One region of the Pseudomonas sp. LBUM1652 genome, then DNA from elsewhere that is predicted to be linked to it. Evidence: predicted binding sites of a transcription regulator. Region 1 holds the regulator's gene; the other holds the start of a gene.
The links. The regulator sigma-54, encoded in region 1, starts transcription at its own class of promoters, with help from an activator protein. The targets are predictions, from matches to a motif close to ANTGGCATNNANNTTGCTNT.

Region 1 (4,150 bases):
GCAACCTGGCCTACTTCGAGCAACTGCAAACCGCTGGCGATACCAAACCTGTTCAGGGCTGGGGCGTGACGATCCAGTACCACGCTGCGCAAAATCGCGTCGTGCTGATCGATAAAGCCAAGGTTGTCGACAAGGACAACAACACCACCCAAGGCGAGAAAATCGTCTACGACACCGTGAAGAAACTGGCCAGCGCCGGCCGCGCTACCGGCAGCAAAGTCACCGAAGCGCGTCCGCGCATCGACATGGTGATCCAGCCGAAGAAGAAAACCGAAGAGAAAACCCAGTAATGGCAACTCTGAAAGCTCAGCACCTGGCCAAGGCCTATAAAAGCCGCCAGGTCGTGCGTGACGTCAGCCTGTCGATCGACAGTGGCCAGATCGTCGGCCTGCTCGGCCCCAACGGTGCCGGCAAGACCACGTGCTTCTACATGATCGTCGGCTTGGTACAGGCCGATCAAGGCCGTGTGCTGATCGATGATCTGGACGTCAGCCACCAGCCGATGCACGGTCGCGCCAAGGCGGGTATCGGCTATCTGCCGCAAGAAGCGTCGATCTTCCGCAAACTGTCGGTGGCCGACAACATCATGGCCATCCTCGAGACCCGTCAGGAACTCGACAAGGCCGGCCGTCGCAAGGAGCTGGAAAGCCTGCTGCAGGAATTCCACATCAGCCACATTCGCGACAACCTCGGCATGAGCCTGTCCGGTGGTGAACGCCGACGGGTGGAAATCGCCCGCGCCCTGGCGACAGCACCGAAATTCATCCTGCTCGACGAACCGTTCGCCGGTGTCGACCCGATCTCGGTCGGCGACATCAAGCAGATCATCCATCATCTCAAGGCCAAGGGCATCGGTGTTCTGATCACCGACCACAACGTCCGTGAGACGCTGGACATCTGCGAAACCGCCTACATCGTCAACGACGGTCAGTTGATTGCCGAAGGCGATGCAGAAACCATCCTGGCCAACGATCTGGTCAAGGAAGTGTATCTGGGCCATGAATTCCGCCTGTAAGCCTGTTAGTGCCGAGTGAGCCGCCCGGGCGCTGTATCGATTCAAGCAGAATTTAATACGCTTTAATTGTTACAGCGCTCTAGGCAAACACTTCAGTTTCAGGCATATAATTTGCTTAAGTTTGGCGCTCCGGCGCCCTGTAGTGGATGGCGCATAGCGCCGGCGAATAAGGTGTTAAGCCCCTGCCATGAAACCATCGCTAGTCTTGAGAATGGGCCAGCAGCTGACGATGACACCGCAGCTGCAACAGGCTATCCGCCTGCTCCAATTGTCGACCCTGGATCTGCAACAGGAAATCCAGGAGGCCCTGGAATCCAATCCGATGCTCGAACGCCAGGAAGAAGGCGACGACTTCGACAACTCCGATCCTCTGGCCGACAACGCTGAACAGAAGCCCAACACCGAGATCCAGGAACCCTCCTATCAGGAAACCGCCCCGACGGTGGATAACCTAGAGGAAGGCGACTGGAGCGAACGCATCCCCAACGAGCTTCCGGTCGATACGGCCTGGGAAGACGTCTACCAGACTAGCGCCAGCAGCCTGCCCAGCAGCGACGATGACGAGTGGGACTTCACCACCCGTACCTCCGCCGGCGAAAGCCTGCAAAGCCACCTTCTGTGGCAACTTAACCTCGCGCCGATGTCCGACACCGATCGACTGATCGCCGTCACCCTGATCGATTGCATCAACAATCAGGGTTATCTGGACGAAACCCTCGAAGAGATCCTCGAAGCGTTCGATCCAGAACTGGACATCGAGCTGGACGAAATCGAAGCCGTTCTGCACCGCATCCAGCAATTCGAGCCTGCCGGCATCGGCGCCCGCAATCTTGGCGAATGCCTGCTGCTGCAACTACGCCAGTTGCCGGCCAAGACGCCTTGGCTGGCCGAAGCGAAACGTCTGGTCACCGATTATATCGACCTGCTGGGCAGCCGCGATTACAGCCAGTTGATGCGGCGCATGAAGCTCAAGGAAGATGAGTTGCGTCAGGTCATCGAGCTGGTGCAGAGCCTCAACCCGCGCCCGGGCTCGCAGATCGAATCGACTGAAGCCGAGTACGTCGTACCGGACGTCATCGTGCGCAAGGACAACGAGCGCTGGCTGGTCGAGCTGAATCAGGAGTCGGTGCCTCGCCTACGGGTCAACGCCCAGTACGCCGGCTTCGTGCGACGCGCCGATACCAGCGCCGACAACACCTTCATGCGCAATCAGTTGCAGGAAGCGCGCTGGTTCATCAAGAGCCTGCAAAGCCGCAACGAAACCCTGATGAAAGTTGCCACCCAGATCGTTGAGCATCAGCGCGGGTTTCTGGAATACGGCGATGAAGCCATGAAGCCGCTGGTCCTGCATGACATCGCTGAAGCGGTCGGCATGCACGAGTCGACGATTTCCCGGGTGACCACGCAAAAATTCATGCATACACCGCGCGGTATCTATGAATTGAAATACTTTTTTTCCAGCCACGTCAGCACCTCCGAAGGCGGTGAATGCTCGTCCACGGCGATCCGCGCGATCATCAAAAAACTGGTTGCCGCGGAAAATCAGAAAAAGCCGTTGAGTGACAGCAAGATCGCTGGTTTACTGGAGGCACAAGGCATTCAGGTGGCTCGCCGCACCGTCGCCAAGTACCGCGAGTCCCTAGGGATCGCGCCTTCGAGCGAACGCAAGCGGTTGATGTAAGCCACGTTACAGCGTTCCAGTGGCAGGCTTTTCGGCCTGCCGCTTTATGCACTGGCAACGAAGGAGAAGCTGTATGCAAGTCAACATCAGTGGACACCAACTGGAAGTGACCGAACCTCTGCGCACCTACATCAACGAGAAACTCGAACGATTGGAGCGCCATTTCGACAAGATTACCAACGTGCAAGTCACGATGTGTGTCGAAAAGCTGAAGCAGAAAATCGAAGCCACCTTGCATATTCCCGGCAGTGAAGTGGTCGCCAACGCGGAACATACCGATATGTACGCCGCGATCGACGCCCTGACCGACAAGCTGGATAAACAACTCAAAAAGCATAAGGAAAAGACCCAGAGCCTGCTCCAGGGCGCGACCGGTCGATAACCCCCCACTCCATGATCCGACTTGAAAGTATCCTGACCCCCGGCCGTTCCCTCGTGAACGTGCCGGGCGGCAGTAAAAAGAAAGCCCTCGAACAGATTGCCAATCTGATCGCCCGCGAAGTGCCGGCTCTGGAGATGCAAGATGTCTTCGAGGCCCTGATCGCTCGTGAGAAACTCGGCTCCACCGGTTTCGGCAACGGCATCGCCATTCCTCACTGCCGCCTCAAGGGTTGCCAATCGCCTATCAGCGCCTTGATGCACCTTGAAGCCCCAATCGATTTCGACGCCATCGACGGTGCTCCGGTTGACCTGCTGTTCGTATTGCTGGTGCCTGAAGCTGCGACCGATGCGCATCTGGAATTGCTGCGTCAGATCGCCAGCATGCTTGATCGTAAGGACGTTCGCGAAAAATTGCGTAGTGCTTCGAGCAACGAAGCCTTGTATCAGGTCGTCGTGGACGAACAAAGCGGGCACTAATCATGCGCTTGATCATCGTCAGTGGCCGTTCCGGCTCGGGCAAAAGTACGGCGTTGAATGTCCTTGAGGACAACGGCTACTACTGCATCGACAATTTGCCGGCGGGCCTGCTGCCGGAACTCGCAGAGCGCGCACTCATTCATACTGAACTGGCACAACCGCTGGTGGCAGTGTCGATCGATGCGCGTAATCTGCCGAGTCATCTGTCACGCTTCCCCGAGTTGCTGGAAGAAGTCCGCAGCCGCCACATCCAGTGCGATGTGTTGTATCTGGACGCTGACGAAGAAACTCTGCTCAAACGTTTCTCGGAAACCCGTCGTCGGCACCCGCTGAGCACCGCCAATCGGTCGCTGGCTGAAGCCATCAACGATGAGACCGCCCTGCTCGGCCCGATTGCCGATCTTGCCGACCTCAAGGTCAACACCACCAATCTGAACCTGTACCAGCTGCGCGATACCATCAAGCTTCGTTTGCTGAACCAGCCGGAGCCCGGTACGGCGTTTCTGGTCGAGTCATTCGGTTTCAAGCGCGGCATGCCAGTCGACGCCGATCTGGTGTTTGACGTGCGATGCCTGCCCAATCCGTACTGGAAGCCA
Region 2 (4,150 bases), 2.0 Mb from region 1:
CGGCCCTACGCCTGGAAATCGAGGGCGCCGCCGCCAAAAGCAGCGACGGTCCATTGCTCGCCGAGCAGCGCCTGGAACGTGAATACCAGTACAACTACTACAAGATGCTCCAGCGCCGTGGCGATAAAGTCCCGGCTCAGGCTTCCTTGATAGAAGTGCCGGACAGCGAGAAAGGCCCATTGCTCGAAGGCATCTATCGCACTCGCCTGAAGACTCAGCCGCCGGCCGAATGGAAGGATCTGGGCAAGGAAGAACGCACAGCGAAAATGCGCGAAGCCGTGATCAATTTCTGGAGCGGCAGCGATGTGTTGCTGCGCCAGTTGGGCCAGGACCGCGCCAGCAGCATCAAGGATTATCTGGTGGATAAAGGTCAACTGGCTGACGAGCGCGTGTACTTCATCGACACCAATCTGGGCGAGGCTGAAAGCGATGGTCGGGTGGTGACGCAAATGCATCTGGATGCCGAGTGATGAAGCGCAAATGGCTGGCCGTGATGACACTGACACTCGTTGTTGGCCAAGCCTCAGCGTCGGATACGTTGCGTTGCGGCAGCCAACTGATCAGCCTTGGCGACCGCGCAAGCGAAGTACTGCAAAAGTGCGGAGAGCCGGTCAGTCGCGATGCGCTGGGTTACAAGCGTAGCGCCAATCGCCGCGAAGAGTTTCAGGTCGAGGAATGGACCTACGGCCCGAGCAACGGCATGTATCAATACCTGCGCTTTGAAGGCAATCGTCTGCGCCAGATCAACAGCAAACGGGGCAACTGAAAATCAAAAGATCGCAGCCTTCGGCAGCGCCTACAGGAAAACAATGTAGGAACTGCCGATGGCTGCGATCTTTTTGCCTTGGGAAATAGAACAGGCCCCGACACAAGTGCCGGGGCCTGTAATGGTCACCTCCGTGTGACCGTTCGCATGAACTCTAAAGTTGCGGCAGACGTATTGCTCGGCCCGTCTGTCGCGCCTTCTCCCGGTCCAGGCGAGAAGTCATGCCTTACTTGGCTTTCAGGCCGTCAGCGGAAACCGCTTCAACGCCTTTGATCTTCTTGGCGATGGCTACTGCAGTGGTTTTCTGAGCATCAGTGACAGCTACAGTCGACGACAGCGACACAACGCCTTTGTTGGTTTCGACCTTAATGTCGGTGCCTGGAATGCCTTTTTCGGTGACCAGATCAGCTTTGACCTTGGTGGTGATCCAAGTGTCGGAGGTAGCCTCTTTCGCCTGAGTCACTTCACCGGCAGCCAGAGTCATTGGAGCCTGGGTAGCCTGGGTGGATTGAGCGAATGCACCGGAAGCCATGGTCAGGGTCAGCGCGGTAGCAGCAGCGGCAGTGATAGCGAACTTCTTCATACGAGTAACTCCTGTTTTTCTGGAAAGTCTGCTGGATGTCTTGTCAGCAGGGTTACTGGAGATATTGCGAACGCTGTGCCAACTTTTCCATAAGTATAAAAACCATATAAATCAATAACTTATGAATTTTGCAAAATTACGGATTCATGCAAATTGCATGACTCGGGAAATATTCACATGCAAGTTGCGGTTTTTCGAAAAGTTCCTAAGGTGCTGAAATTATTGAAGCTTTTGAGAACCACTGCGCAATGAAAAATGCCCCGCATTGGCGGGGCATTTTTCAGACATGGCCTGAGATCAAGTACCGCTGGCAGTGCAGCCTTTTGGCGAGTAGTCCGGAGCCACTGTGGTACCACAGCTCCAAACGCCTGCGCCCGTGCCGGAGGAACGAGTCAGCGTGATAGTTTTGCCCAACACTGGCGCTGGAGCATTGGCGATCGTACAAACAATGGTTCCCGCACCGTCAGCGGCTGTACCTGAAGCCGTCAATGCACAATTTGAAGTGGTAGTGACCGCATCACCCTTCACGATTGCAAGCGTCGGGTTTGTCCCTTGATTGATGGTGTCCTCAAACGGCACTTTCAGTGCGCTGATTTCCGCCAGCCCCGCCGTCACCTTCGACCGCGCCTGATATTTCGAATACTGCGGCAGGGCGATAGTCGCCAGAATCCCGATGATTGCCACAACGATCAGCAGCTCGATCAGAGTAAAGCCTTGTTGTTTTTTCATAGACACGCTCCATGCATGAGTCGAATTCTCATGATCTGAGAAGGACTGAGCATAGCCCATGCCAAGCGCCTCAATGCCCTGCGCACTAGGCGGTTACCGCGCTCGACGCAGCTTCCTACAACCTGTAACCGCACTATCTGACACTTTTTGTCACCTGCACCGGCCATGTTTGGCGCTGTCACTTGACTAGGCTATAAGTCATGAACTGCAAGCGTGCGGAATCCCCATGAATGACATCGCTCTGAGCGGTCTGGCCAAGCAATTGGTGCAGGCCGAACTGCTTACGGAAAAAAGCGCCCAGCAGGCCTGGCAACAGGCCCAGCGCAATCGACAGTCACTGGTCAGCTATCTGGTGCAGAACAAACTGGTGAAGAGCTCACAGGTGGCCGAGATCGCCTCGGAGCACTTCGGCATGGCTTTCCTCGACATCAATTGTCTGGACAAGGAAACCCAGCCCAGAGGCCTGGTCAGTGAAAAACTGGTACGCCAGCATCACGCACTGCCCTTGTGGCGACGCGGCAACAAGTTGTTCGTGGGGATTTCCGACCCGAGCAATCATCAGGCGATCAACGACATCCAGTTCAGCACCGGGCTGAACACCGAAGCCATTCTGGTAGAAGACGACAAGCTTACCGATGCCATCGAAAAATTCTTCGACACCCATGCCAGCGGTCTCGAAGACATGGCCGATGTCGATCTCGACGGCATCGATGTCGAAGCCATCGATGACAACAAACAGGACGCCATCGGCGGACTCGATGCCGACGATGCGCCGGTGGTGCGTTTCGTTCACAAGATGCTGCTGGACGCGATCAAGAGCGGCTCCTCCGACCTGCATTTCGAGCCTTACGAAAAGAACTACCGCGTGCGGGTACGCACCGACGGCATTTTGCGCGAGGTAGCCAAACCGCCCATCCAACTGGCCGGGCGAATTGCCGCACGCCTGAAAGTCATGGCCAGCCTCGACATCTCGGAACGGCGCAAACCGCAGGACGGACGGATCAAGATGCGCCTGTCGAAGAGCAAGTCGATCGACTTTCGGGTCAACACCCTGCCGACCCTGTGGGGCGAAAAAGTGGTGATCCGGATTCTCGACCCGTCCAGCGCGCAGATGGGCATCGATGCACTCGGTTACGAGCCAGCGCAGAAAGATCTGTACATGGCCGCGCTCAAGCAGCCACAAGGCATGATTCTGGTCACCGGCCCCACCGGCTCGGGTAAAACCGTGTCGCTGTATACCGGGCTGAATATTCTCAACACCGTCGACATCAACATCTCCACCGCCGAAGACCCGGTGGAGATCAACATGGAAGGCATCAACCAGGTCAACGTCAATCCTAAACAGGGGCTGGATTTCGCCCAGGCCCTGCGCTCGTTCCTGCGGCAGGACCCGGACGTGATCATGGTCGGCGAGATCCGTGACCTGGAAACCGCCGAGATTGCGATCAAGGCTGCGCAGACCGGTCACCTCGTGCTCTCGACCCTGCACACCAACAGCGCGGCGGAAACCCTCACCCGCCTGCACAACATGGGTATTCCCGGCTTTAACATCGCCACTTCGGTCAGCCTGATCATCGCCCAGCGGCTGGCGCGCAAGTTGTGCAGCCATTGCAAGAAAGCCATCGAGATCCCCCGCGAAACCCTGATCAAGGAAGGCTTCCCCGAGGAACGCATCGGCAGTTTCACGATCTACGAGCCGGTCGGTTGCGATCACTGCAACGGCGGTTACAAGGGACGCGTGGGGATTTATGAAGTGGTGAAGAACACACCCGACCTGCAACGGCTGATCATGGCCGAGGGCAATTCGCTGGAAATCGACATTCAGATGCGCCGCGACGGTTTCGACGACCTGCGCACTTCCGGTTTGCATAAAGCCATGCAAGGCATCACCAGCCTGGAAGAAATCAACCGGGTCACCAAGGACTGAATATGGCGGTCAAGGCAGCGAAAATCAGCGTCTACGCCTGGGAAGGCACGGACAAGAAAGGCAGCAAACTCAGTGGTGAATTGAGCGGTCTTAATCCGGCCCTGATCAAGGCGCAACTACGCAAACAGGGGATCAATCCGGGCAA

Region 2: ACA069_RS24270 (pilin) is a predicted target of sigma-54. The motif match lies at 2,125-2,144, and genes of this name have one in related genera.

What each region holds. Positions count from the first base shown of each region.
Region 1 covers NZ_CP166804.1:1,003,126-1,007,275, reverse strand. Annotated here, with positions in the region: gene lptA (lipopolysaccharide transport periplasmic protein LptA) at 1-290, shown strand, start outside; gene lptB (LPS export ABC transporter ATP-binding protein) at 290-1,015, shown strand; gene ACA069_RS04405 (RNA polymerase factor sigma-54) at 1,203-2,696, shown strand; gene hpf (ribosome hibernation-promoting factor, HPF/YfiA family) at 2,770-3,078, shown strand; gene ptsN (PTS IIA-like nitrogen regulatory protein PtsN) at 3,090-3,554, shown strand; gene rapZ (RNase adapter RapZ) at 3,557-4,150, shown strand, end outside.
Region 2 covers NZ_CP166804.1:5,382,516-5,386,665, forward strand. Annotated here, with positions in the region: gene ACA069_RS24255 (DUF748 domain-containing protein) at 1-470, shown strand, start outside; gene ACA069_RS24260 (DUF2845 domain-containing protein) at 470-766, shown strand; gene ACA069_RS24265 (BON domain-containing protein) at 993-1,349, opposite strand; gene ACA069_RS24270 (pilin) at 1,647-2,078, opposite strand; gene pilB (type IV-A pilus assembly ATPase PilB) at 2,305-4,005, shown strand; gene ACA069_RS24280 (type II secretion system F family protein) at 4,008-4,150, shown strand, end outside.